Regions from separate parts of the Achromobacter sp. 1014246743 genome, predicted to be linked through region 1. Evidence: riboswitches for the same ligand, from Rfam matches in the RefSeq annotation. Region 1 holds a riboswitch; the other holds the start of a gene.
The links. Region 1 has a riboswitch for glycine ahead of gcvT (glycine cleavage system aminomethyltransferase GcvT). Riboswitches for the same ligand answer to the same signal wherever they lie in the genome.
Positions count from the first base shown of each region.

Region 2: linked by a shared signal. The riboswitch ahead of AC6LJ2_RS15520 (D-amino acid dehydrogenase) and the one ahead of gcvT (glycine cleavage system aminomethyltransferase GcvT) in region 1 are both predicted to bind glycine.

Region 1 is NZ_JCBANA010000027.1:46,306-60,775, forward strand. Features, by position in the region: gene AC6LJ2_RS13450 (ABC transporter permease) at 1-50, shown strand, start outside; gene AC6LJ2_RS13455 (ABC transporter ATP-binding protein) at 56-1,744, shown strand; gene AC6LJ2_RS13460 (amidase) at 1,771-3,180, shown strand; gene AC6LJ2_RS13465 (M81 family metallopeptidase) at 3,258-4,733, shown strand; gene AC6LJ2_RS13470 (DUF945 family protein) at 4,948-6,918, shown strand; gene gcvP (aminomethyl-transferring glycine dehydrogenase) at 7,116-9,989, opposite strand; gene gcvH (glycine cleavage system protein GcvH) at 10,087-10,464, opposite strand; gene gcvT (glycine cleavage system aminomethyltransferase GcvT) at 10,561-11,661, opposite strand; glycine riboswitch at 11,748-11,870, opposite strand; glycine riboswitch at 11,904-11,999, opposite strand; gene AC6LJ2_RS13490 (ZIP family metal transporter) at 12,087-12,980, opposite strand; gene AC6LJ2_RS13495 (superoxide dismutase) at 13,006-13,620, opposite strand; gene AC6LJ2_RS13500 (aminoacetone oxidase family FAD-binding enzyme) at 13,858-14,470, opposite strand, start outside.
Region 2 is NZ_JCBANA010000033.1:43,693-58,162, forward strand. Features, by position in the region: gene AC6LJ2_RS15510 (Zn-dependent hydrolase) at 1-403, opposite strand, end outside; gene ampC (class C beta-lactamase) at 525-1,733, opposite strand; glycine riboswitch at 1,868-1,958, shown strand; glycine riboswitch at 1,960-2,050, shown strand; gene AC6LJ2_RS15520 (D-amino acid dehydrogenase) at 2,095-3,324, shown strand; gene AC6LJ2_RS15525 (sulfite exporter TauE/SafE family protein) at 3,328-4,071, opposite strand; gene AC6LJ2_RS15530 (SUKH-4 family immunity protein) at 4,246-4,833, opposite strand; gene AC6LJ2_RS15535 (PhzF family phenazine biosynthesis protein) at 4,847-5,635, opposite strand; gene AC6LJ2_RS15540 (alpha/beta fold hydrolase) at 5,857-6,672, shown strand; gene pdxR (MocR-like pyridoxine biosynthesis transcription factor PdxR) at 6,673-8,229, opposite strand; gene AC6LJ2_RS15550 (M24 family metallopeptidase) at 8,382-10,082, shown strand; gene AC6LJ2_RS15555 (nucleoside deaminase) at 10,125-10,619, opposite strand; gene AC6LJ2_RS15560 (SRPBCC family protein) at 10,770-11,216, shown strand; gene AC6LJ2_RS15565 (Dyp-type peroxidase) at 11,291-12,238, opposite strand; gene AC6LJ2_RS15570 (CorA family divalent cation transporter) at 12,357-13,400, shown strand; gene AC6LJ2_RS15575 (autotransporter family protein) at 13,595-14,470, shown strand, end outside.

The sequences.
Region 1 (14,470 bases):
GCGACGCGCTGCGCGACGCGCTGGACCCGAAAATGGTGCGCAGGATCTGATGCCGATGACCTACTCTCCCACTCCGCCCGCGGGCGATACCTCGTCCGCCGTCCTGGCCATCCGCAACCTGTCGGTGGAAGTCGCCGGCGCAGGCAACCGCGTCGTGCGCAACCTGAGCCTGGACGTGCATGCCGGCGAAACCGTCTGCGTGGTCGGCGAATCCGGCTCGGGCAAATCCGTCACCTCGCTGGCCGTCATGGGCCTGTTGCCGCCGGGCGTGCTGCGCATCAACGCGGGCTCGATCCGCGTCGAAGGCGAAGACGTCGCCAGCGCCACGCCGCGCCGGTTGCGCGAACTGCGCGCCACGCGCATGGCCATGGTGTTCCAGGAACCCATGACCGCCCTGAACCCCGTGCACACGGTCGGCAAGCAGGTCGACGAAGTGCTGCGCCTGCATCGCCGCATGTCGGCCGCCGAGCGCCGCGCCAAGGTGCTGGAGATGTTCCGCTCGGTGCACCTGCCCGACGTCGAACGCATTTTCGACGCCTACCCGCACCAGCTGTCGGGCGGCCAGCGCCAGCGCATCGTGATCGCCATGGCGCTGATCCTCGAACCCAAGCTGCTGATCGCCGACGAACCCACCACGGCGCTGGACGTCACCACGCAGAAGCAGATCCTGCTGCTCATCAAGGAACTGCAGGTCAAGCACAAGACCGCCGTGCTGTTCATCACGCACGACTTCGGCGTGGTGGCCGAGATTGCCGACCGCATCGTGGTGATGAACCGCGGTGACCTGATCGAAAGCGGCACGCGCCACGAGATCCTGGCCGAGCCCAAGCAGTCGTACACGCGGCGCCTGGTGTCGTCCGTGCCCAGCCTGGTGCCGTCGCGGCGCGACGCGCCCGCCGGCCAGCCGGTGCTGCACGTCAAGGGTCTGGGCCGCACCTACGGCGGCAAGCGCGCGCTGCTGTCGCGCCGCGCGCCGCAGAACGTCATCGCCGCCACGGACGTGAACCTGACGCTGCGCAAGGGCGAGATCCTGGGCATCGTGGGCGAGTCCGGCTCGGGCAAGTCCACCGTGGCGCGTTGCATCGTGCGCCTGATCGAGCCCACCGCCGGCCACATGATGATGGGCGGCGAAGACCTCAGCACCCTGTCCGGCGCCGCGCTGCGCCCGGTGCGCCGCCGCATCCAGATCGTGTTCCAGGACCCCTACCGGTCGCTGAACCCGCGCCGCACGGTGGGCGAATCCATCATCGAAGGCCTGCTCAATTTCGGCATGCCGCGCGAAGAGGCCCTCAAGCGTGCCGGCGAAACCCTGACCGTGGTCGGGCTGAGCCCCGACGCGATGCGGCGCTACCCGCACCAGTTCTCGGGCGGCCAGCGCCAGCGCATCTGCATCGCGCGCGCGCTGGTGATGGACCCGGAAATCCTGGTGGCCGACGAGGCCGTGTCCGCGCTGGACGTGTCCGTGCAGGCGCAGGTGCTGGAACTGCTTGAACAGGTGCGCCAGCGCACCGGCGTGGGCGTGCTGTTCATCACCCATGACCTGCGCGTGGCCGCGCAGATCTGCGACACCATCATGGTCATGCAGCGCGGCAAGGTCGTCGAGACCGGCAGCGCCGAAACCGTGCTGACCGAACCCCGCCATGAATACACCCGCGCCCTGATCGACGCGGCGCCCGGGCGCGACTGGGACTTCCGCAATTTCCGGCCCGTCGCGGCCGGCCAGACGCCTGCCGCCACCGCCTGACGCGCCCTCATCCACTGGAACCCGCCATGCCGCAACCGCACGAACTCTCGGCCCAGGAACTGCTCTCGGCCTATCGCAACAAGACCTTGTCGCCCGTCGAGGCCACGCGTTCGGTGCTCGATCATATCGAGCGCTGGGAACCGCACATCCACGCCACTTACGCACTGGACCCGGAGCAGGCCCTGACCCAGGCCCGCGCCTCGGAAGCGCGCTGGATGAAGGGCGAACCCCAGGTCTGCGGCGGCTACACGCTGGACGGGGTGCCCGCCACCATCAAGGAAAACATTGCCACCCGCGGCGTGCCGGTGCCGCTGGGCACCGCTGCCACGGAGCTGACACCCGCGACGGCGGACGCCCCGCCCGCGGCCCGCATGCGCGAGGCTGGCGCCGTCGTGCTGGGCAAGACCACCATGCCCGACTACGGCATGCTGTCCTCGGGCCTGTCGAGCTTTCACGAGCTGACGCGCAACCCCTGGGACGTCACCAAGAACCCCGGCGGCTCCAGCGCTGGCGCAGGCGCGGCCGCCGCCGCCGGCTACTGCCCGTTGCATATCGGCACCGACATCGGCGGCTCGGTGCGCCTGCCGGCCGCCTGGTGCGGCATCGCCACGCTCAAGCCCAGCCTGGGCCGCATCCCCATCGACCCGCCGTTCATGGGCCGCTGCGCCGGCCCCATGACCCGCACCATCACCGATGCCGCGCTGATGATGGGCGTGCTGTCGCAGCCCGACGTGCGCGACCACATGAGCCTGCCCTTCCAGGATTTCGACTGGCTCAACCTGACCCAGGACGTGCGCGGCCTGCGCATCGGCCTGTTGCTGGACGCCGGCTGCGGCCTGCCGCTGGACCCGGAGATCCGCCAGGCCGTCGAGGCGGCAGCCCGCCTGTTCGAGGCCGCCGGCGCCATCGTCACGCCCATGAATCCCTGGATGACGCCCGATATGCTGGACGGCGTCGACCGCTTCTGGCGCACGCGCTCGGCCATCGACCTGGGTGCGCTGCCTGAGACGCGTCGCGCCAAGATCCTGCCGTTCATCCGTACCTGGGCCGAAAGCGGCGGCGGCCAGGCCGGCGAGGCCGTGTTCCGCAGCTACTACGAAACCCTGAACGTACGCGCCAGGACTGTGGCCGCCTGCGCCCCATACGACTACGTGCTGTCGCCGGTGGCGCCCGTGGTGGCCTACAACGCCGAGTGGGCTGCGCCCACCAACGACGTGGCGACCACCATGCACCACATCGGCTACACCCTGCCCTACAACATGAGCGAGCAGCCGGCCGCGTCCGTCAATTGCGGCTACACCCGCGCCGGGCTGCCCATCGGCCTGCAGATCGCGGGCGCGCGCTTTGACGATCTGGGCGTGCTGCGCGTGGCGCACGCCTGGGAGCGCATGCGCCCGGCCCAGCACCCGTGGCCCCAGCCACCCGGCGCGGCCTGATTCCTTCCGTCGGCCGGCCTTCCCGCCGGCCCTTTTGCTTTCCGGTCTTTCCCCTTTGGCAACCCACAGGACACCCCATGCGTTGGCTTCTGGCAATGATCAAGCACGAGACGAACACCTTTTCGCCCGTGCCGACCCCGCTGTCGCGGTTCTTCCGCGGCGCCCCTGACATCCTGGAAGGCGAGCGCGCCATCCGGGCCTACGAAAACACCGATAGCGGCCTGGGCGGTTACATCGAGGTGGCGCGGCGCGTCGGCGCCGAGATCGTGGTGCCGGTGGCGGCCGAATCCTGGCCCAGCGGGCCGGCCAGCAGCGACACCCACGAAGCGCTGTGCAAGCGGGTGCTGGACCAGGTCCGGCGCGGCGGCTTCGACGCCATCCTGCTGGACTTGCACGGCGCCATGGTGGCCGAAGGCGTGGAAGACGCCGAAGGCGACCTGCTGCGCCGCTTGCGCGAAATAGACCCCAAGACGCCCGTGGCCGTGACGCTGGACATGCACGCCAACATCTATGCCGACATCGTCGACAACGCCACCGTCATCAGCGGCTTTCATACCTATCCGCACGTCGATATCCGCGAGGCGGGCGTGCGCGCCGCCAACGTCATCGTGCGCACCCTCAAGGGTGAAATCAAACCGGTCATGACCTGGGCCAGCAAGCCCATGCTGCCGCACGTGATGTGCCAGGGCACGCACGCCGAACCCAACAAATCGCTGCAGGAACGCTGCAAGCAGCTCGAAGCCGGCGGCGTGCTGGCCGCCTCGGTATTCGTGGGCTTCCCGCACGCGGATATCCGCGAAGCCGGGCTGAGCGCCGTGGTCTGTACGGACGGCAACCTGGCCCAGGCCGAGCAATACCGCGACGAGCTGCTGGACCGCGCCTGGAACGACCGCGCCAAATGGGTCTTTCATCCTGAGCCGCTGGTGCCCACCATCACCCGCGCCAAGGCCATCGAACACGGGCCGGTGGTGCTGCTGGACCACTTCGACAACACCGGTTCGGGCGGCACCATGGACACCACTGCCGTGCTGGCCGAAGTGCTGCGCCAGGAACTGGACAACGTCGTGTTCTACGCGATCTGCGACCCGCAGGCCGCGCGCGAGGCGGCCGCGGCCGGCGTGGGCAACCCGATCACCCTGGCGCTGGGCGGCAAGGTGGCCATGCCCGCCATCAAGCAACCGAGCGAACCGCTGACGGTCACGGGACGGGTCAAGCTGGTGTTTGACGGGGTCTACCTGAATCGCGGCCCGATGTATCGCGGCGTGCGCAACGATACCGGGCTGACGGTGGTGATCGATACCGGCCAGGTCGAGATCGTGGTGGTCTCGCGCCACCAGGAACCCTTCGACATCAATTGCCTGCTGTCGGCCGGCATCGACCCGCTGCAAAAGCGCTACGTGGTGCTGAAAAGCCGCGTGCACTGGCGGGCGGGCTTTTCCGACATGGCGACCGACGTGATCGAGTGCACCGGCGTGGGCGTCACCACGTCCGATTATGGGCAGCTGGAATTCAAGCACGTGCGGCGCCCCATCTGCCCCCTCGACCCGCTCTGAAGCCGGTTTTGTCGACAATATGGCCGGCGCCCCACGGCGCCGGCTTTCATTTTGAAATCTTCGGTAACTGGGCGCACCCTCCACGCGCGATCTGCCTCGGTATACTCGCCCCGGTCCTTAGAGGACGATGAATCCGTCTATGCCGCTGCCCGCCTGTTTCACGGCGCTGCACCGCGGCCGGATCTGACTCGATAATCAACGACAAAGCAAAACGATGAAAAAGAGCGTAGCGATCACCTTAGCCGTGGTCATAGTGGGAGCGGGAAGCTGGGTAGGTGCCACGTGGTACACCGGCAAGCGCATTGAAGAAAGCGCCCAGCGCCACCTGGCCGAAACCAACGAAAAGCTGGCCAAGATCACGCCTTTGTTCGGTCTGCGCATCGACCAGATCAAGTATGAGCGCGGCCTGTTCTCGACCCAGGCGCGTTACGGCCTGTCGTTCGTCAAGAACGACAAGAGCCCGCAGGAAATGCCCGACGGCATGGTCGAATTCGATGCCAACATCGAGCACGGCCCGTTCCCCAAGAGCGCCCTGGCGCGCGGCGCCATCGCCCCCAAGCTGGCGTTCTTCCATGCTGAACTGGCCAAGACGGACAACGTCAAGCCGATCTTCGAGCTGACCAAGGACGTCTCGCCCCTGATCACCGACGCCATGGTCAGCTTCGGCGGCAACACCGCCTCGACCTCGAAGATCGCGCCGGTCAAGGTCACCCACGAAGGCAACTCGGTCGACTTCAGCGGCATGACCATCACCGGCACCTTCGACCGCGGCCTGCAGAGCGTCACCGCGCACGCGCAGACCGATACGCTGGCCGTGGACGGCACCAAGGGCAACGACCCGATCAAGATGCTGCTGTCGGGCCTGTCGATCGACGTCGACAGCCGCATGGGCAAGTTCGGCCTGTCGATCGGCGATTCGGGCTTCAAGATCAAGCGCACCGAGGTCTTCAAGCCTGACGCCGATGTCAAGGTTACGCTCGACAACTTCGGCTACACCGTCAAGGTCGCCGAAGATGACAAGACCATCAATGTGCAAGCCGCCTACCAAAGCGGCGACATCAACGTGAACGACGTGGCGCTGGGCAATGCCCAGGCCGTGATCAAGCTGGCCAAGCTGGACGGCGCCGCGGTCAAGCAACTGTCGGACACCTACAACCAGCTGCTCCGCCAGTACATGGCCGATACGCGCGACGAAGGCCTGAACGACGAACAGTTCCAGGTGCTGCTGGACAACGCCGGCAAGCTGCTGGCGGGCAACCCGTCGTTCAGCATCGACCCGATCAGCTGGAAGACCGCCAAGGGCGAAAGCAAGCTGACGTTCTCGCTGGACCTGGCCAACCCGCCCAACGTCAAGGACCTGACGCCGCAGGAAATCATCGTCAAGGCCATCAAGCAGATCGATGCCACGCTGGTGATCTCCAAGCCGATGGTGCAAGACCTGATGGTGCAGTATGGCGTCAAGAAGGGAGGCATGGCCGCCGACAAGGCCGCCGAGGAAGCCGCCGACAACGTGCGCAGCATGTCCGGCATGGCCGAGATGTTCAACGTGGGCAAGAACGAAGGCGACAACATCGTCGGCAAGTTCCACTTTGCCGATGGCATGGGCGACCTGAACGGCAAGAAGATCCCCGCCGACGAACTGTTCTCGGGCCTGCTCAGCGCGGCCAGCATCTCGCCCAGCGTGACGGACGACGATGAAGAATCCGAACCTGCCGCGGGCGCCACCTCGGGCATGGACGGCGACGTCGCCTCGGCGTCCAGCAGCGAGACGCTGCAGGACTTCAACGTCGACATGGTCGTCAGCATGCTCGACGACATGGGCTACACCACGCGCAAGACCGACGGCGACGAAGGTCCCGTGCTGATCCTGGACGCGGGCAGCACCGGCGCCACCGACCTGCGCATGGAATTCCTGTGCAATGACTTCACCGAGAAGTGCTACGACCTGGTCGTCACCGCCACGTACGCCACCAAGAAGCCCGCCTCGCTGAAAGCCATCAACGCCTGGAACCGCGAATACCGCTGGACCCGCGCCTACCTGGACGAAAAGAACCAGGCCGTGCTGCAGATGGACATGAACGCGGAAGGCGGTATCGGCAAGGACAACCTGCAGATCCTCATCAATACGTACTTCAGCATCACCGAAGACTTTGCCAAGACCTTGACGGCCGCGCCGGCGAAGTAAGCCCTCGCGCGCAGGCTGCCCCGCCCCCCGGGCGCGGCGGCGGATACGACAAGCAAGGGGCCGCACGCACAGTGCGGCCCTTTTTGCATCCGCGCGCAGCCGCCCCGGGTGCCACCAAAGAAAAAGCCCCGGCTTGAAACAAGCGGGGGCTGCGGTCTTGCCACGCGGGCCCGCCTCGCGGCAGGCCCGTCGCACGCTTACGCGTAGGCTTCGATCGGCAGGCAGGCGCACACCAGGTTGCGGTCGCCATAGGCGTTGTCCACACGGGCCACCGGCGGCCAGTACTTGGCGTCGCGCAGGGAAGCCACCGGGTAGGCAGCCTGCTGGCGCGGGTAGTCGTGCAGCCATTCTTCGGCCAGCAGCATCTGCGCCGTGTGCGGCGCGTTCTTCAGGACGTTGTCTTCGCGATCGCGTTCGCCGCGCTCGACCTGGGCGATTTCCTCGCGGATCGAGATCATGGCGTCGATGAAGCGGTCCAGTTCGGCCACGCCTTCGGATTCGGTCGGTTCCACCATCAGCGTGCCGGCCACCGGGAAGCTCATGGTGGGGGCATGGAAGCCGTAGTCCATCAGGCGCTTGGCGATGTCTTCGGCGCTGATGCCGCTGGTTTCCTTGAGCGGACGCACGTCCAGGATGCACTCGTGCGCCACGCGGCCGTTGCGGCCCGCGTACAGCACCGGGTAGTGGTCGCGCAGGCGGGTGGCGATGTAGTTGGCGTTCAGGATGGCCACTTCGGTGGCGCGGCGCAGGCCGTCGGCGCCCATGAGCGCGATGTACACGAACGGAATCGGCAGGATGCCGGCCGACCCGAACGGGGCGGCCGAGACAGGGCCGACGTGGGCCTCGCCGGGCAGCTTGCCCTGCTCGTTGACCACGCCCGGCAGGTACGGCGCCAGGTGGGCGCGCACCGCCACGGGACCCACGCCCGGGCCGCCGCCGCCGTGCGGAATGCAGAAGGTCTTGTGCAGGTTCAGGTGCGACACGTCGGAACCGAACTTGCCCGGCTGCGCCACGCCGACCATGGCGTTCATGTTGGCGCCGTCCAGGTAGACCTGGCCGCCGGCCTGGTGCACCAGGTCGCAGATCTCGGTGACGGCTTCCTCGAACACGCCGTGCGTGGACGGGTAGGTGATCATCAGCGCGGCCAGCTTGTCGCCGACCTGTTCGATCTTGGCGCGCAGGTCGGCCAGGTCGACGTTGCCGTTGGCGTCCGAGGCCACGACCACGACTTCCATGCCGGCCAGCTGGGCCGAGGCCGGGTTGGTGCCGTGGGCCGACGACGGGATCAGGCAGATGTTGCGCTGGTGCTGGCCGTTGGCCTGGTGGTAGCCACGGATGGCCAGCAGGCCGGCGTATTCGCCTTGGGCGCCCGAGTTGGGCTGCAGGCTGATGTTGTCGTAGCCGGTGATTTCGCACAGCGCGGCCGACAGGCGGGTGATCAGCTCGTCGTAGCCCTGGCTTTGCGAGGCGGGCGCGAACGGATGGATCAGCGCGAATTCGGGCCAGGTGATGGGGATCATCTCGGCGGTGGCGTTCAGCTTCATGGTGCACGAGCCCAGCGGGATCATCGTGCGGTCCAGCGCCAGGTCCTTGTCGGCCAGCTTGCGCAGGTAGCGCAGCATGTCGGTTTCGGATTGCACGCTGGAGAACACCGGGTGCTTCAGGATGGCGCTTTCGCGGGCCACGGCGGCGGGAATGCCGCTGGCGGCCGCGGCGTCCAGCGCGTCGATGTCGAGTTCGACGTCATCGCGCTCCAGGCCGGCGGCAAACACGTTGACCAGCGCTTGCAGGTCGGCGGCGGTGACGGTTTCGTCCAGCGAGACGGCCAGGCGGGCGCCGTCGACGCGGCGCAGGTTGATGTGCTCGCACTCGGCGGCCGTCAGGATGGCCGGGGTGGCGGCGCCGGTTTCCAGCAGCAGCGTGTCGAAGAAGGTGTCGTTGGCGACCTTGATGCCCAGCTTGCCGAGTTCGGCGCGCAGGATGGCGGTGTAGCGCTGCACGCGATGGGCGATGCGGCGGATGCCGGCCGGGCCGTGCCACACGGCGTACATGCCGGCCATGACGGCCAGCAGCACTTGCGCCGTGCAGATGTTGGACGTGGCCTTTTCGCGGCGGATGTGCTGTTCGCGTGTTTGCAGCGCCAGGCGCATCGCCGGGTTGCCCTGGGCGTCCTTGGACACGCCGACCAGGCGGCCGGCCATGTTGCGCTTGAAGGCATCCTTGCAGGCCATGAAACCGGCGTGCGGGCCGCCGAAACCGAACGGCACGCCAAAGCGTTGCGCCGAACCGACGGCGATGTCGGCGCCCCATTCGCCCGGGGCGGCCAACAGCGCCAGCGCCAGCAGGTCGGTGGCGACGGCCACCACGGCGCCTTGGGCGTGGGCCGCGTCAGCCAGCTTGCGGTAGTCGGACACCGAGCCGGTGCTATGCGGGTATTGCAGCAGCACGCCGAAGCATTCCGGCAGGCCCTCGGCTTCGTCGCCGATGGCGATTTCGATGTCCAGGCCTTCGGCGCGCGTGCGCACGACTTCGATAGTCTGGGGATGCACGTGGCGCGAGATGAAGAACACCGGGCTCTGCGACTTGGCGCCGCGGCGGGCCAGCGTCATGGCTTCGGCGGCGGCGGTGCTTTCGTCCAGCAGCGAGGCGTTGGAGATGTCCAGCCCGGTCAGGTCGGCGACCATGGTCTGGTAGTTCAGCAGGGCCTCGAGGCGGCCCTGCGAGATCTCGGGCTGGTAGGGCGTGTAGGCCGTGTACCAGGCGGGATTCTCGAGAATGTTGCGCAGGACCACGTTGGGGGTCTGCGTGCCGTAGTAACCCTGGCCGATGTAGTTGCGAAAGACCTTGTTGCGGCCGGCGATCTGCTTCAGTTCGGCCAGCACGTCGGCTTCGCTGCGCGAGGGCGGCAGCGCCAGCGGGGCCTGGCTGCGGATCTTGGGCGGCACGACTTCTTCGATCAGGGCGTCCAGGCTGGCGCTGCCGATCACGGCAAGCATGGCGGCCTGGTCGGCGTCGGAGGGGCCGATGTGGCGGGGAATGAAGTCGGTGTGGGTGTCTAGGGCGCGCGACATGGAGGGATCTCGGGGTAGCAGGTGTCGTCGGGGGACGAACGGTGATGCATCTTGCGGACGGGCGCGACGCCTGGCGCCGCCGCCCGCCCGGACAGGCTTAGCCGTTGGCGACGGCTTCGTAGCCGGCAGCGTCCAGCAGCTTGTCGGCATCGGCGGCGTTGACCGGCTTGATCTTGAAGATCCAGGCCGTGAAGGCCGATTCGTTGATCAGGTTGGGGTTGCTTTCGAGTTCGTCGTTGAATGCGACGATTTCGCCGGCGACCGGGGCGTAGATGTCGGAGGCGGCCTTGACCGACTCGACCACGCCGGCGGTTTCGCCTGCGTTCAGCTTGGCGCCGACCTTGACGTCGCCGACGAAGACCAGGTCGCCCAGTTGGTCCTGGGCGGTATCGGTGATGCCGACGACAAACACGTCGCCTTCGGCTTTGACCCATTCATGGGACTGGGTGTACTTGCGATCGGTGGGCAGACTCATGGGAACTCCTGAGGGATTCGGGTAGAAGAATGGTGTTGCGCGCCTCGCGCCGGCAGCCCGCCCGCCACGGGGGGCCTGCGGCGCGAAGCTTCGAGTTTACGAGTGTTCGACGGCTTTGCCGTTACGGACAAACGGCAGTTTGCAGACCAGGGCGGGCACCCATTTGCCGCGGATGTCGACCTCGACCGTATCGCCCGCGGCCACGCCTTGCGGCAGGCGGGCAAAGCCGATCGATACGCCCAGCGTGGGCGACATGGTGCCGCTGGTGAGTTCGCCGGTGCCTTGCGCGGTGCGCACGGCCATGTGGGCGCGCATGACGCCGCGTTCCTGCAGCTTCAGGCCGACGAAGGCGGCGGGCGTGGCGAATTGTTCCAGCGCGTCGCGGCCGATGAAGCGGCGCTCGGGGTTTTTCAGGGACACCGTCCAGGTCAGCGCGGCCTCGCCGGGCTGGGTCAGTTCGTCCATGTCCTGGCCGTACAGGTTCATGCCGGCTTCCAGGCGCAGCGTGTCGCGCGCGCCCAGGCCTGCCGGGCGCACGCCCTGGGCGACCAGGTCGCGCCACAGCTGCACGACGTCGGCAGCGGGCAGCACGATTTCAAAGCCGTCTTCGCCGGTGTAGCCGGTGCGGGCCACCAGGGTGTCGTCGCCGATGCGGGCGGCCACGAACGGGGTCAGCGGTTCACTGGCGGCCTGCCAGGCCGGGCGCGCGGCCCAGACCTTGGCGCGGGCGTTGGGGCCCTGCACGGCGACCATGGCCAGGTCGCGGCGCGGCGTGATGGTGACGTCGAACTTGCCGGCCTGCTTGACGCGCTGCATCCAGGCCATGTCTTTGTCGGCGGTGCCGGCGTTGACGACCACGCGCCATTGGTCGGCGGCGAAGAAATAGACGATCAGGTCGTCGATGACGCCGCCTTGCGGGTTCAGCATGCAGGTGTAGAGCGCCTTGCCCGGCACCGTCAGCTTGGCCACGTCGTTGGCCACCAGGCGCTGCAGGTAGGCAAAGGCATCCGGGCCGGTGACGTCGGCGTTGAGCATGTGCGAGACGTCGAACATGCCGGCGTCCTGGCGCACCGCGTGGTGCTCTTCGAGTTGCGAGCCGTAGGCCAGGGGCATGTCCCAGCCGCCGAAATCGACCATGCGGGCGCCGGAGGCGATGTGTTCGTCGGCCAGCGGGGTGCGTTTGAGGGTTGCGGACATGCAGGGGACTCCGGAGCGGCAGCGGTGCCAGGGTTACGGAATGCCGCTGGCAGATGGGCAATGCGCCCCCGCACAACGGCTGAATCTTCCGCCCCTCTGTCCTTTTGCCTGAGAGTTGCCCCGCGTGGCGGGTTTGCACCTTCGGCGCCTGGGCTGCGCGCTATGTCCCTGATTGGGCAGCGGCGCCAGGTCTCTCCAGAGTGCTGTTTTGCCGCGTCCGCACGGCATAAACCGGGACAGGGCAAACATGTGCGGTATGGGATACCTGAGCGATTCCGGGCGAATTGCGCCTTCGGCGGCGGCTGCGGTTAACAGCCGCTCTCTCCCGCAACATGCGTGACAGCGCCGAAAGCATACCGCGAAACGCCGGCTTCGCCCAGCGCCGCGCGGCCTGTCACCGGCGGCCCGCAACCTGTTCGCAACGCCTAGCCCAGCGCCGTGTCCAGCAGCATCATCAGCACGAAGCCCAGCATCAGCCCGCAGGTGGCATAGACCTCGTGTCCCTTGCGATGCGATTCGGGGATGATTTCGTGGCTGATCACGAACAGCATGGCGCCCGCCGCGAATCCCAGGCCCCAGGGCAGCATGGCCGCCGACCAGCCCACCACCGCCGCGCCCAGCACGGCGCCGACCGGCTCGACCAGGCCGGACAGCATGCCCAGCGCCACCGCGAACGAGCGCTTGTAGCCGGCGGCGATCAGCGCCACGGCCACCACCAACCCTTCGGGGATGTCCTGGATGGCGATGCCGGTGGCCAGCGCGGTACCGCGCACCGGATCGTTGCCCGCGTAGCCCACGCCGATGGCCAGGCCTTCGGGCAGGTTGTGCAAGGTAATGGCGAAGACGAACAGCCAGGTACGGCGCAGCCGATGCGCCTCGATGCCTTCGCGGCCCTTGATGAAGTGTTCATGCGGCAGCAGCCGGTCCATCAGCAGCAGCGCGGCCGCGCCCAGCAGGATGGCCGCACCGACGGTCAGCCCGGCTCCCCAGGGGCCGGCGCCCTGCGATTCGGCTGCCGCGATGCCCGGCGCCACCAGCGAGAACGCGCTGGCCGCCAGCATCACGCCCGCGCCGAAGCCGAACATGCTGTCCTGCATTTTCTGGGGAATGGTGCGCGCGAAAAGAATGGGCAGCGTGCCCGCCGCGGTGGCGCCGGCGGCGACCATGCCGCCCAGCAGCGCGTCCGCCACATGGGGTGCGTGCACAGCGAGATAGACCCACAGCTGATGCAGGCCCAGGCAGGCGACCAGCACCGCCAACGTCCAGACACTGACGCTGGTGGCTGCGGGCCGGATGCGATGACGGCTGAATGTGTTCATGGACCTGCCCTCGCGCAATGCCGGATCAGCCGATGGCAGCGGCGTAGCGGCGCGCCACCTCGGGCCAATTGACGACATTGTAGAAGGCGCCGATGTATTCCGGCCGGCGGTTCTGGTACTTCAGGTAGTAGGCGTGCTCCCACACGTCCAGGCCCAGGATGGGGGTGTTGCCCTGCATCAGCGGGCTGTCCTGGTTGGCGCTGCTTTCCACCACCAGCTTGCCGGCCGGGGTGACCGACAGCCAGGCCCAGCCGCTGCCGAAGCGGGTCAGCGCTGCCTTGGTGAAGGCCTCGCGGAACGCGGCCAGGCCACCCAGTTCCGCATCGATCGCGCGGGCCAGCGCGCCATCGGGCTCACCACCGCCCTGCGGCGACATGACGGACCAGAACAGGCTGTGGTTGGCATGGCCGCCGCCGTGGTTGCGCACTGCGCCGCGGATCGCCTCGGGCAGTTGGTCCAGGCGGGCCACCAGGGCTTCGACCGGCTCGTCGGTGGCGATACCGGCGCCGTCCAGGGCCGCGTTCAGGCTGGTGACGTAGGTCTGGTGGTGCTTGCTGTAGTGGATTTCCATCGTCATGGCGTCGATATGGGGTTCGAGCGCGTCATAGGCGTAGGGCAAGGTCGGCAGGGTGTAGGCCATGGCATGTCTCCGTCAGGACGGCGCCGCCGAAAGCGGGGCCGAATCGATTATCGAAAACATAAATGATATGTATTTTTATTTGATATAACAATGGTGGCGTTGCCGAGGCTGTCATGGCGGCGGGCGATGCGGCCCGCCGGCCGCGTGGACACGGCCAGTGGCGGCCTGGCCGATCGCTGCCGTGAAACCGTCCGAGAATGAAAGCGAAGCGGCGGTCCGCGAACGCGGGCGCCGCGCCTACAGCGCCTTGCCGCAGGCCACGCCCGAGGCCCAGGCCCACTGGAAGTTGTAGCCGCCCAGCCAGCCGGTGACGTCCACGGCTTCGCCGATGAAGTACAGCCCGGGGGTGGTCTTGGCCTGCATGGACTTCTGGTCCAGCCCGCGGGTGTCGACGCCGCCGCGCATGACTTCGGCCTTCTTGTAGCCGGCGGTGCCGCTGGGCACCAGCGTCCATTGGTGGATGTCCTGCGCCAGCGCGCGCAGGGTCTTGTCGGGGGCATCGGCCAGGCGCAGCGCCGCCAGGCCGGGCTTGCCGCCCTGCTCGGCCAGGTGCAGCCAGCGGTCGGCCAGGCGCTTGGGCCACAGGCCGGCCAGCACGGTATGCAATTGCTGGCGGTTGCCGGACTTGGACGCCAGCAGCTCGTCGGCCAGGTCGCGCCCCGGCGCCAGGTCGATGACGATGGGTTCGCCCGGCTTCCAGAAACTGGAGATCTGCAGAATCGCCGGGCCCGACAGGCCTCGGTGCGTGAACAGCAGGTCTTCGAGGAATTCGCCGCGGGTCTTGCCCTGCCCGGTGTGCAGGTTGACTTCCAGCGCCACGCCGGACAGCTCCGCCAACGGTTGCCATTGG
Region 2 (14,470 bases), on a different contig from region 1:
ACACCACCAGTTCCAGCGGCGCCTCGGTCTGGACACCGGCGTCGTTCAGCGTGCGCAGCACTTCCAGGCCCGCCAGCACGCCGTAGTTGCCGTCGAACTTGCCGCCGGTGGGCTGGGTATCGATATGGCTGCCCGTCATGACGGCGGGCAAGGCATTGTTGCGGCCCGGACGGCGCGCGAAGATGTTGCCGATGGCGTCCACGCGCAGCTCGCACCCCGCCTGGCGCGCCCAGTCCGAAAACAGGTCGCGGCCCTGGCGGTCCAGGTCGGTCAGGGCCAGCCGGCAGACCCCGCCCTTGTCGGTCGCGCCGATACGGGCCAGATCCATCAACGACTGCCACAAGCGCGCACCGTCCACGCGCAGATCAGCCAGGGAATCGAAGGCAGTAGAGGCAAGGGTCATGCAAGCTCCTGATACGCGAAGGGGACGTCGCCACGCCGCGCGGGCGGGCGGAGGATCGGCCATCGAAAAATAATGGCTGGTGTACCAGGCGCTGCAAATACACAATCGCGCTGAATCAGGCTCACTGTACAGGCGCGTTCGGGCTATCTGTATAGGTCAGAATCCGCAACGCCAACCGCACGCGGGCCTCGTTGGGATAGTTGCGGTTGGCCAGGATCACGATGCCCAGCTTGCGCGACGGCACGAAGGCCACGTAGGCGCCAAAGCCGTTGGTGGCGCCGGTCTTGTTGATCCACACCGCCTCCTGCGGCGCGCTCGGCGGCTGCACGGCCTGCACGGGCAGGGTTTCGAACGCCACCTTGGCCGAGTTGCCGGCCACCAGGTCATCCACCGATACCGGGTAGCGGTACTGCTCCCAGATCAGGTCCTGCGTCATCGCGCCCAGCTGGTAGTAGCCGGTATGCGTGGCCGCGATGGCGCGCTGGATGGCGGCATCCGCGGGCGCCACGCCCAGGTTCACCTCGACGAAGCGGATCATGTCGCGGGCGGTCGATTTCACGCCATAGGCCTCGTCCGCCAGCACGCCCGGATTCAACCGCACCGCCGCGTTCTGCTTGTTGTAGCCCCAGGCGTAGTCCGGCATTTTTTCAGGCGGTACGTTCACATAGGTGCTGCGCAGCCCCAGCTTGGGAAACAGGCCCTGCTCCAGCGCCGCCACGTAGGGCTGGCCCAGGCTGCGCGCCGCCACCACGCCCAGCATGCCGATGCTGGGATTGGCGTAGGTGCGGTGCGTGCCGGGCGCGTACTGCGGCGTCCAGGCCTTCAGGTAGGCCATCAACTGGGCCATGTCCTGCACGGCGTCCGGCACCTGCAAGGGAAAGCCCCCGGCCGTGTGCGTGGCCAGGTTGATCAGCGTGGTCTTGGCAAAGTCGGTGCCTTGCAGTTCGGGCACGTACCGGGCGGGGCTGTCGCCCAACGACAGTTTGCCCGAGGCCTCTGCATAGCCCGCCAGCGTCACGGTGAAGGTCTTGCTGATCGAGCCCAGCTCCAACAGCGTGTCGGGCGATACCGGCTTGCGCGGTGCGCGCGAGGCATCGCCGTAGTTGAAAAAGCGCTGCTCGCCGTTGCGGGTGACGGCGATCGCCATGCCGGGGATGTCGTACTGGCGCATGACCTCGGCCACGGCAGCGTTGATCGCCTCGTCAGCGGCCCGCGCCGACACGGCCGCGGACACCGCTGCCGCGGGCTGCCCCGCCGCCAGGGCGGGTCCGGCGCCTGCGGCCAAGGCCAGCAGCCCCATCGAAGCACGGAGTTTTTCTCTCAGGCGCATGCCATTCTTCCTGTCGTGTCATACCGGCTGGCGCCGGCCAAATGGCCGCCCAGTGTAGGACGAATTTGACGCATCCTGGTACTAACCCTAAGTCTCGTCCGACCGAAATTTTGGCTATCCTGCTCCGGTCGATTCAAAACCCCGCAGAAGAGACTCGCCCCCGTGGCGGGCGCCGACGGAGCAACCGCCCCGGAAACTCTCAGGCAACAGGACTGCGCGGTGTAGACAATCTGGAGAGAGGCGCCAGGCGCGCCCACCGAAGGGGATCCCGCGGCGCTCGCCGCCCGGGTGAAGCTCTCAGGTACCAAGACAGATGGGGTGCTGCTGCCGGTTGGCCGCAGCCACGCTATCTGGAGCCACCATGCCCCGCATCGCCATCATCGGCGCCGGTATCACCGGCGTCACGTCTGCGTACGCCTTGAGCAAACTGGGTTACGACGTCACGGTCTACGACCGCCAGCGCTATCCCGCCATGGAAACGTCCTATGCCAACGGCGGCCAGCTGTCCGCCAGCAACGCCGAAGTCTGGAACAGCGCCGCCACCGTCATGAAGGGCCTGCGCTGGCTGGGGCGGCGCAATGCGCCGCTGCTGCTCAACCCGCGCTTCAGCTGGCACAAGTATTCGTGGCTGGCCCAGTTCATGGGACAGATCCGCAATTACCGCCAGAACACCATCGCCACCACCCGGCTGGCCATCGAGGCGCGCCAGCACCTGTACGCCATGGCCGAGGAAGAAGGCATCGACTTCGACCTGGAACGGCGCGGCATCCTGCACATCTACCACGACGCCGCCAGCTTCGAGACCGCACGCCGCGCCAACGCGCTGCTGCGCGAAGGCGGACTGGAACGCCACGCGGTCACGCCCGACGAAGCACGCGCCATCGAGCCCGCGCTGCAAACGGCCTGCCACGGCGGCTTCTACACGCCGTCCGATGCCACCGGCGACATCCACAAATTCACCAGCGGCCTGGCCCGTGCCTGCGCGCGCCGCGGCGTGCGCTTCGAGCAGGACGCCGACATCCGCGCCATCAGCCGCGACGGCCTGCCCTACGTCTTGGACATTGCCCGCGAAGGCGGCACGCAACACGAACAGCACGAGGCCAGCGCCATCGTCATCTGCGCCGGCGCCGCCAGCCGCCAGTTCGCGCGCCAGCTGGGCGACTCGCTGAACATCTACCCGGTCAAGGGCTATTCCATCAGCGTGCACCTGGACGAGCCCGACAGCCGCGCTGCCGCCCCCACCGTCAGCCTGCTCGATGAAGCCGCCAAGATCGTCACCAGCCGCCTGGGCGACCGCTTCCGCGTGGCCGGCACGGCGGAATTCAACGGCTTCAACATGGACATCCGCGCCGAGCGCATCCAGCCGCTGGTGGACTGGACCCGCAAGCACTTCCCCGGCGTACGCACGTCACGCGTGGTGCCCTGGTGCGGCCTGCGCCCCATGACCCCCAACATGATGCCGCGCGTTGGCCCGGGCAAGCGGCCCGGCGTGTTCTACAACACCGGGCACGGGCATTTGGGGTGGACGCTGTCGGCAGCGACGGCGCAGATGCTGGCGGCGAGTGTGCGGGACGGGGTGTCGCTGGCGTAGCGCCTACCGCGCCAGCAACTGCGGCACCGAAGACGCCAGCAACGTCAGCCCCGAACACGTCAGCAGGCCCAGTACCGTGCGCCGGAACGTCACTTCGGAAATGCCGATGTACAGGCGGGTGCCCAGCAGCGTGGGGATCAGCATGGCCGGCGCCACCACCGCGAACATGGGCGCCATGTCGCGGGTGACGATGCCGGTGGCCAGGTAGGTGGCCATCGTCACCGACAGCATCGCCAGGTTGAAGTTCTGGATCACGGCGCGCTGGGTGTCCTTGTTGAAGCCGCGCAGCGTGCACCACAGCGTGGGCACGCTGCCCGCGAAACCGCCGATGCCGCCCAGCACGCCGCCGACCATGCCCACGGCGCCATCGCCCAGGCGGTTGCCGCCGATGCGCGGCAGCCGCTGCGACATCAGCATGACCGGGCACCACAAGGCCAGCAAGGCGCCCAGCACCGCCTTGAACCAGTCCATGTCCAGGTGCGGCAGCACCAGCACGCCCAGCGGAATGCCGGCCAGGCCGCCCGCCAGGAAGGGCCACAGCAGTGGCCAGTCAAAGCCCCGGCGCACCGAAAACACGGCCAGCAGTTGCCCGGTCAAGGCGCCGAAGACGGCCAGAGCGGCGGCCAGGCGCGGGTCCAGCACCCAGGCCCAGAACGACATGGCCACCATGCCGAACGCAAAGCCCGACAGGCCCTGCACGAAGCCCGCCACCGCCGCGCCGATCGCCACCACCCATACCGCGTCCATGCCTGCTGTCTCCTTGATTCCGGGGCCGGTTGCGGCCTCTTGATGTCATGACCGGGGATTCTAGGCAGGTGCGGCGGACCGGGCTATTTGAAGTGCTGATGAGGGAATAGGTTTTCGATGATGGCGCGCCGAAGCCTCGCGCGCGCCGTCGCACCCGATCCGCAAGCGTTCCGGCTAGCCTTGCAGGACCTCGTAGAAGCTTTCGGCCTCGCCCCGGTCGCCCAGCACGGTGGTCAGTCGGTCGAGCACGGCATCGCGGTAGGCCGGCTTGATGTCCCAGTCGTCGTCGCGCAGGTCTTCGTCCGCGTCCAGGTAGATCTCGCCCACGGCGGCCAGGGCGGCGGCCAGGGTCCAGAGGTCGGGCGCGATGTCATCGGGTGCCCATGTGCCGGTGCCGTGCATCGCATACAGGATGCGGCCGCTGCCCGTGTCCAGAATGAAGGGGTCGGCGTTCAGGTCGGCGATGACCAGCCAGTGGTCCTGCCAGGCCGGCACCCGTTGGCCGTTCGAGGCATCCCAGCGGTAGCCGGCCTGCAGATCCCACAGGCGGCTGAGCGCGGGAAAGCACACATTGGTTTCGGACAGCGTGACGCCGACCGGGCCGATGTGCGCGTGATAAGTCTCGCCCAACGGGCCGATGCGGGCATAGAAATCGGCCAGCGCGTCGGGCAGCGGGATGTCGCCGCGCCATTCGTCGCGGCCTTGCGGGCGAAGTTCACCGAAACGGGCAAAGCGGTCCCGCAACGCGTCGATGTCGATCATGCTGGCCCTTGGGTCAAAGGTAGATCGTGCCACGCAGGTACAGCGCCGCCTGGCCGCTGATGATGACGCGGCCGTTGCCGGGCAGTTCGCATTGCAGCTGCCCCTTGCGCGCCCCGCCCTGCTCGGCCGTCAGCGTCGTCTTGCCCAGGCGCTCGGCCCAGTACGGCGTGAGCGAGGTGTGGGCCGAGCCGGTGACGGGGTCTTCGTTGACGCCCACGCGCGGGCCGAACCAGCGCGACACGAAGTCGTAGCGCGTGGACGGCGCCGTGACCGCCACGCCGCGCACGTCGAACGCGGCCAGCGCCGAGAAATCAGGCTTCAGGCCGTCGATCAGGGTTTCATCGTCGATGACCAGCAGGTAGTCGTCGGTGCGGTACAGCGCCCGCGCGTCCTTCAAGCCCAGCGCTTGCAGCAGCGCGGCCGGGATGGCCTCGGCCACCGGTTGCTTGACGGGGAAATCCATCGCCAGCGCCTTGCCGGCGCGGCGCACTTGCAATTCGCCACTGCGGGTCGAAAAGCGCAGCAGGTCGTCCTGGACGCCCAACTGTTCGAACAGCACCCAGGCCGTCGCCAGCGTGGCGTGGCCGCACAGGTCGACCTCGACCGCGGGCGTGAACCAGCGCAACTCGTAGACATCGCCCTGGCGCACGAAGTAGGCGGTTTCCGACAGGTTGTTTTCTTCGGCAATGCGCTGCAACGTCGCGTCAGGCAGCCACGCGTCCAGCGGCACCACCGCGGCGGGGTTGCCGCCGAAGGGAGCGGCAGTGAAGGCGTCTACTTGGTAAAGGTCGAGCTGGGGCATGGGAAATTCCTGTGTCGTACGCGATGAAGCAGCCGTTATTTTGCTACAAGGCGCCGGGCGGGTGCTTGCGGCGGGTTGTCCTGGACTGCGCGTCTGGATTTTTCCAGACACTGGATTTTCGCCCGCCGACCCGATATGATGATGCTTCTTTCAAGACGCCCTCCCGGTCCGCCGGGAGGGCGTTTCTTTTGGCTTTTTCCAACCCAGAAGGAACCCTTGAAATGACCCATCTCCCCTCCTCCCGTTCGAACGTCGGCAACGACACCGCCGCGGCGAGCCTGTTGGGCTTTGTCCGCCACGGCCACGGCCCGGAACCCGTGCTGGTGCTGCACGACTGGCTGGGCGACCACGGCAACTACGCCGCGATGACGCCCTATCTGGACGGCGACGCCTGCACCTATGTGTTCGCGGACCTGCGCGGCTATGGCCTGTCGCGCCATCTGACGGGCGCCTGCTCGGTCGATGAGATCGCCGCCGATTGCCTGGCGCTGGCCAACCACCTGGGCTGGCCGCGCTTTAGCGTGCTGGGGCATTCGATGACGGGCATGGTCACGCAGCGCCTGGCGGCGAATGCGCCGGACCGCATCAAGCGGGCGATTGCCGTGTGCCCGGTGTCGGCCGCGGGCCATCGGCTGGGCCCGGACGCGTATGCGTTCTTTGCCAGCACGGCGCACGACGACGAGGCCTTTTGCCGCCTGATGCAATACGTGACCGGCGGCCTGGGCCGCGGCTGGGTGCAGGCCAAGCTGCGGCGGCATCGCGCGTCGGTGGCGCCCGCTTGCCGCATTCCCTACCTGGACATGCTGGTCCACACGGATTTCGTGGACGAGGTACGCGGGCTGACGACGCCGTACCTGGTGATCGTGGGCGACAAGGACCCGGGGCTGGACGAAGCCGCCATGCGGCAGACGTTCCTGGCGTGGCATCCGAACGCCCAACTGCGGGTGATGCCGAACTGCGGCCATTACCCGATGCAGGAATGCCCGCCGGCGTTTGCGGCGCTGATCGAGGCGTTCCTGGCGGACAAGGCCATCTGATCAGGCGCCGGCCCCACGCAGCAGCGCCCCCACCTGTTCCAGTTCGGCCTCGCTACGTGCGCTGTAGCCGATGACCACGCCGGGCGGCATTGTCACGCGCAGGCAGAAGTCGGCTACCGACTGGATGCCGATGCCGCGTGCCTGTGCACGGCGCAGCAGGTCCGCCAGGTCCCTGCCGGGCGGCAGCCACCACACCAGGTGAAAGCCCGCCTGCTCGCCGCTGACCCGCAGCGGCGACGAGCCTGCGGCCAGTTGCAGCAGCCGCAGCAGCTGGTCGCGCCGGGCCGCGTAGACGGGCCGTACACGGCGCACGTGGCGGGCGAAGCTGCCGTCTTCCAGGAAGTTGGCCAGCGTCATCTGTTCGATGATGCTGTTGGACCGCCCCGTGGTGTGGCGCGTCCGCGTGAACGCCGCCACCAGCGGCCGCGGCAGCACCGCATAGCCGATGCGCAGCGCGTTGAACAGGGTCTTGTTGAAGCTGCCGCAGTGGATCACGCGGTCGGCGCTGTCCAGGCTTTTCAGGGCGGCCAGCGGGGCGCTGTCGTAGTTGAATTCGCTGTCGTAGTCGTCTTCCAGGATCCAGCTGCCGGTCTGCGCGGCCCAGTCCAGCAGTTCCAGGCGGCGCGACACGGGCATGGTGACGCCGGTGGGCGACTGGTGCGCGGGCGTGACGTGCACCAGCTTGACGCCGCGCTGGCGGCGGGCGCTGGCCACCGAAAAGCCGTGCTCGTCGATCGCGATGGGCGTGATGCGGCGCGTGTACTGGCTGAACAGCGGCACGGCGTTGAGGTAGCCGGGGTCTTCCACCAGCACCTTGTCGTCCTGCGACAACAGCACGCGGGCGCTCAGATCGATGCCGTCGCGGATGCCGGTCAGCACCACCACCTGGTCGGCATCGCAGGCGATGCCGCGCGCCGCGCCCAGGTAACGCGCAATCTGCTCGCGCAGCGGCTGCCAGCCCTGCGATTCCTCGTTGGCCAGTTGCGACGGCGTGACGCGCTGGGCGCTGGCCGCCAGCCCCTTGCTCCATGCCGCCATCGGGAACAGCGAGGCGTCGGCGCTGCGGGCCGTGAAAGGCGGCTCTGAACGCGGCGGCGGTACCGGCGGCAGGCCGGTTGCCGGGCGTACCGATACGGCACGCGGTGACGGAGCGGATGCGCCAGGCGCTGCCGGCGTGGACGGGCGGCCGCCCCCTTGCGCCGCCTCGCCGGGCAAGCCATCGCGAAAGAAATTATCGGGAATGACCGCCGCCACATAGGTGCCCGACCCGACCGTGCCCGCCGTATAGCCTTCGCTGTGCAACTGATCGTAGGCAGATTCGACGGTGGACCGGGCAATGTGCCAGCGTCCGGCCAGGCTGCGGGTGGACGGCAGCCGGCTGCCCGAGGGCAGCACGCCTTTGAGGATGCGCTCGCGGATCTGGCGATAGACCCAGGTCTGCTTGGATTCCCCGGCCCGGGGCGGGTCCAGCGGCAAGTCCAGGCTGGCTTCCTGGCGCGGCACCCGCGAGGCGCTGCGGCGGGCGGCCTGCCGGGTGCCGCGTGGGGGGACGGACAACGCGTCAGGCTGGGCGGCCGAGTCGGAGCCCCGTGGCGCTTCCCGCAAAAGTGGCTTGGTCATATTCATAAAAATGGCCCTGGAGACAAAGCCATTCTATCGCTACATTGCGCTCCATGCGCCCCCCACGGGTCTATCAACGGAAACGCGCCATGACCACGCCCTCCCTGTACACCATCACCCTTGATACCGGCCACTTCACCACCGACGGCACGACGACGCTGCTGGACGCCGCGTTGGCCCAGGGGGTGCCGGTGCCCTTTTCCTGTCAGCGCGGCGAATGCGGCTCGTGCCGGGCCACGGTGGTGGACGGCCGCCACGAACGCCTGGCCCCGCCCACCGAACGCACGTACGTCACCGCCGACGATGAACTGCTGATGTGCCAGTGCCGCGCGGCGGGCGACCTGGCGCTGCGCTTTCCGCATTGGCGCGAACCGGCCCTGCAAGCGCAACGCCGCGAGGCCGTCGTCGTGTCGCGCGTGCCGCTGACCGAAGACGTGACCCAGCTGATCGTGCAGGTGCAGGGCGAAGACGCCTTCGCCTGGCAGCCCGGGCAACACGTCGAATTCCTGCTGGAAGACGGCAGCCGGCGGCCTTTTTCCATTGCCAGCCTGCCGTCGGCCGCGGGCCCGGCCCGGCTGGAATTCCAGATCCGCCGCATGCCCGGCGGCGGCTTCACCGAACGCCTGCTGCCGCGCCTGATGCCCGACGACACCCTGGCGCTGGAAGGTCCGCTGGGCGGCTGCACCTGGCCCGACGAAGGCTGGCCGGACGACATCGAACACCTGGTGCTGCTGGCCACGGGCACGGGCTATGCGGGCGTATACCCGATCCTGATGGCCGGGCTGCAAAGCCCGGCCATCAAGAGCGTGACGCTGTACTGGGGCGGCCGCTCGGCCGACGACTGCTATGCCGCGCCGATGTTGAACGCCCTGCTGGCCAAGGGCGGCTTTCAATGGCATGCGGTGGTGCCGCAAGACGACGCCGGTGCGACCCCGCAGGCCCACGCCTACGTGCAGGACAGGGCCGCGGCCGCCGACCATGACTGGGCCCGCACGGTGGTCTATGCCTGCGGCAACCCCGCCATGGTGCGCGCGGCGCGCGACCGGCTGCGCCAGGCCGGCCTGCCCGACGACCGCTTTCTGTCCGAAGCCTTCGTGCCCGCGACCGGCGCCGGCCCCGTCGTGGCGCCCGCCCCGGCCCACCCGTGGGAACGGGTCAGCCCGCGCTTCACCATGGACGGCATCCTGCGTGCGCGGCGCCGCTCGCTGACGGCCGTGCGCGAGATCGCCGCGCTGATACGGCCCGGCATGACCACGCGCGAAGCCATCACCGCGGCCGACGCGCACCTGCGCCGCATGGGCGCATCGCACAACTGGCATCCGACCTACGTGCGGTTCGGCGCCGATACGCAATCGCCCACCGTGCATCCCACCGACTTCCAGCGGCGGCTGGGCGACAAGGACATGTTCGTGGTGGACATCGGCCCGGTATGGGACGGCTATGAAGGCGACTACGGCGACACCTTCGTGGTGGGCGCGGACGCCGACCGCCAACGCTGTGCCGAGGCCGCCCGCCAGGTGTTCGCCCGCACCCGCGAGGCCTGGCTGCAGGGGTTGAGCGGCGCGGCCCTGTACGACCGCGCCGAAGACTTTGCGCGGGAACATGGCTGCGAACTGGTGCGCGAGATTCCCGGCCACCGCGTGGCGGATTTTCCGCATGCGTTGTATGGCAAGCACCAGTTGGCAGACGCCGACTTCGTGCCGGCCGATGGCATCTGGGTGCTGGAGATCCAGGTGCGCGACCGGACGCTGCCGATCGGCGCGTTCTACGAAGACGTGCTGCTGCGCTAGGCGGCCGGGTCGGTCAAGCCCGTCAGGCGGGTCAGCCCCCCATCAGGCCGACCCCGCACCCGCCGGCCGCTGGCGCGCCCGGTGCAGCGCCCCGACCTGCTCGGCCAGTTCGTCATCCGGCCCGTCCACCGGCGTGTCGGTGATGACATCGGTGATGCGCAGCGCCTTGACCCGCGGCGCGGGAAAACCCAGTTCCTGCATCCACGCGCTCAGTTGCGGGGTGGAACTGGCGTAGACGATGCGGCCCAGCCCGACCCAGCCGTGCGCGGCGGCGCACATGGCGCAGTGCTCGCCCGACGTATACACGGTGCTGGCGGCGCGCTGGGCGGGCGTCAGGTTGGCGGCGGCCCACCGGGCGATCTCGAATTCCGGATGGCGCGTGTGGTCGCCCCCGGCCACGCGGTTGCGGTCTTCGAACAGCACCTGGCCGTCGGCCGACAGCAGCAGCGAACCGAAGGGCTCGTCGCCCTGCGCCAACGCCTGCCGCGCCAATTCGACGCAGCGCGCCAGGTAGGGTTTGTCTTGTGCCGTGATCATGCCCATGCTCCTTTTGCCTGGCGCCCGGGCGGCCATCCCGCGCGCCCCGACACCCTAGGGTTTGTCCTGATCCGTGTCCTGTCGATTTGCGGGAGGCTCATGCGTCGAGCCAGTACACCCCCCCACTTTCCCTTCAAGGCGGAAATGACCATGACGACAGGAACCGTAACTTTGCACCGCGTGCTGCGCGCCGCCCCCGACCGCGTGTACCGCGCCTTTCTCGAACCCGACGCCATCGTGCGCTGGCTGCCCCCGTATGGCTTCACCTGCCTGGTCCACGAACTGGACGCCAAGGTGGGCGGCTCGCACCGGATGTCGTTCCGCAATTTCGGCACCGGCCATAGCCACGACTTCGGCGGCAAGTACCTGGAACTGGTGCCGAACGAGAAGATCCGCTACACGGACCAGTTCGACGATCCTAACCTGCCGGGCCAGATGCAGACCACCATCACGCTGCGCAAGGTGTCCTGCGGCACGGAAATGACCGTGGTGCAGGAGAACATCCCGGCGGTGATACCCACCGAGATGTGCTACCTGGGCTGGCAGGAATCCCTGACCCAGTTGATGCGACTGGTGGAACCGCAGATTCCGGATTGACGGCGCCTGGCTGCGGGGGGTGCGCGGGCGGCCGCGCGCCCTCATTCGCCTGGCGGCCGCCCCCGCGATGCGCGTCAGCTTTCGCGTTCGGCCAGCGCTTCCAGCAGCTCGGCCGACGGCGCGAAGAACAGGCCGCCGGTGACGGCGCGGCTGTAATCCAGCAGGCGGTCGTAGTTGCCCGCCGGACGGCCGACGAACATGTTTTCCAGCATCTGCTCGATGGGCGCGGGCGAACGCGCGTAGCCGATGAAGTAGGTGCCGAATTCGCCCGAGCCCGGGCGGCCGAACGGCATGTTGTCGCGCAGGATCTTGACCTCTTGGCCGCCCTCGTCCAGCGTGGTCAGCGAACTGTGCGAATACGACGGCTTGACGTCGTCCGGCAGTTCGACGTTGGTGAGCTTGCGACGGCCGATGATGCGTTCCTGCTGCTCGGTCGGCAGCGCTTCCCAGGCGGTCATGTCGTGCAGGTACTTCTGCACCAGCACGTAGCTGCCGCCGGCGAACGCCGGGTCTTCGTCGCCGATCAGGGTGAAGTCGGCCAGCTCGAAGCCCTGCGGGTTTTCGGTGCCGTCGACGAAACCGATGATGGCGCGGCGGTCGAAATAGCGGAACCCATGCACTTCGTCGACCACCTTGGCGGCCGTGCCCAGGCCGGCCACCAGCAGCGTGGCCAATTCGAAACAGGCGTCCATGGCTTCGGCACGGATGTGCAGCAGGATGTCCCCGGGGGTGGACACGGCTACCCGGTCGCCCGAACCGAATTCGCGGAACGGATGCAGCGAGGCCGGGCGCGGCGCGCCGAACAGGGCGTCCCAGGCGGCGGAGCTGAAGCCGCAGATACAGGACAGGTCGGCCGCGACGGCGCGAGTGCCGACCGTGCGGACCAGCGCGGCGACGTCTTCGCACCAGGCGCGTACGGTGGCGGCGTTGTCGGCGCCGGGGTTCAGCGTGGCGACCAGGAAGATCGCGTAGCGGGCGTTGGGGCTGAGGACGGCTTGGGGTTCGACGGGTTTTTCGGACATGGAATATCGGGCTCGGGAACGGCGGGAAGGAAATGCGCTTGAAATATAGCTGATGCGGCCCGGTCTGGCGGGCGCGCTGTCTCCGAACTGTCACGCTTTGGCGTCACCATCGCGCATCATGACGACGCCCGCGGCCCCGGCCGACTACCAATCCGACATTTCCGGCCTGATCTGCGCGTTCCGCTTCGCGGCGGGCGGCGCCGCCACCGAGATCGCCCCGCCCGCGCTCGCGGACCTGCTGGCCCGCGCCAAGGCCATCGGCCCCGAGTCTGCGCCGGACGACGGCGCCTTTCTGTGGCTGCACCTGAACCTGTCGCAGGCCGGTTGCGTGCGCTGGCTGCAGGCCCACCTGGACCTGCCGGACACCTTCATCGCGATGCTGGGCGACGAGGCTCATTCCACCCGGATCGAGCAGCAGGAAGGCGCGCTGGTGGCGGTGTTCAACGACGTCATCTTCGACTTCGACCGCACCCCTGCCCAGGTATCGACGCTGTGGGTCTGCGCCCACCGGCGGCTGCTGGTGACGTTGCGGCGCAAGCCGCTGCGGTCGCTGGACCGGCTGCGCGAGCACGTGCGGCGCGGCGAGCCGTTCGAATCGCCTGCCCAGTTGCTGGCGCACCTGATGCGCGACCAGGCCGACCTGATGATGGAGATCGTGCGCAAGGCCAGCGTCGACGTCGACGGCATCGAAGACCATTTCCTGGCATCGCGTGGCGGCCCCGGCCGCCTGGACCTGGCCGGCACCCGCCGGGTGCTGGTGCGGCTGCAACGCACATTGGCGCCCGAGCCGGGTTCGGTCTTCCGGCTGCTGGCCCGTCCGCCCGCCTGGCTGCGGCCGCGCGACGTGCAGGAGCTGCGCGAATCCACCGAGGAATTCTCGGTGGTGCTGGGCGACATGGCCGGGCTGGTCGAGCGCATCAAGCTGCTGCAGGAAGAGATGACCGCGCGGCTGGACGAACAGAACAACCGAACGCTGTTCACCTTGACGCTGGTGACGGTGCTGGCCCTGCCCATCAACATCATGGCGGGCCTGTTCGGCATGAACGTGGGCGGCATTCCGCTGTCGGACGACCATCACGGCTTCTGGATCATCTGCCTGCTGGTGGCCGCATTCACGGTGCTGATGGGCTGGTGGGCGTTTCGTCGGCGGCGCGGCGGCTGAAGACCACGGCAGCCCGGCCCAACGCCCCCGCGTCCGGCCAACCGGAATCGCCTGGCACGGCGCCCCCGCCGCCCTCATCTGCTGCACCGCAAAAAGCGCAATCATTTGCTACCGATTCCCGCAAACGGGAATTTGCAATGCTATAAGTCGACCCATTCTTGCAGACGGCGTATTCCCTATAAAGGACATTGCCCATGAAGAAGGCCATCGGCAGCGGTATCGGCAGCGTCGCCCTTTTTTCCTGCGCGATGGCGCCGCCCGCGATGGCCGCCTGCAGCAATGTGGCCCCCGCCAGCAACACCGTCGTCACCTGTTCGGGCGCAGGCATCGCTCCCGTCGCTGCACAGTCCGGCAGCACGGGCGTCACGGTCAACCTGGACAGCACCGCCACCGGCAACTTCCCCCGCGCTGTCAACCCGGTGGGCATCAGCGTCGAAGCCGGCAGCACCATCAGCAACAACGGCCAACTGGTCCTGACGGGCGGAGGTGGTAGCGGTGGTTCACGTGGCGCGGTGCTGCTAGGCAACGGCGACGGCAACCAGATCACCAATGGCGACGGCGCCAGCCTGACCACCACCGGCGCCTTCAACGACGGCATGGCCGCCAACGGCAGCGGCAACACGCTGACCAATCACGGCACGATTTCCACGGCGGGTCCCAATGCCTACGGCATTTCAGCCGCCTGGGGCCAAACCAACCTGGGCCAGCACGACAACACCATCACCAATACCGGTACGGTGTCCACGACAGGCTCGAACGCCCGCGGCATCTCCATCCTGGGCAGCAACGGCACCATCATCAACAGCGGCACGGTGATGACCAGCGGCAACTCGGGTCAGGCCGTCTACATGCAGGGCAACAACGCGCGGCTGGTCAATTCCGGCACGATCACGGCCAGCGGCGGCGTGAGCGGCGTGTCCCCCGATGCGGTGCTGTCCAACACCGTGAGTTCCAGCTTCACGGCCACCATCGAAAACCTGGCGGGTGGCCGCATCATCAGCCAGAACGGCTTCGGCATCCGCACGCTCAACGGCGACACTACCATCATCAACGCCGGCCTGGTCGAAAGC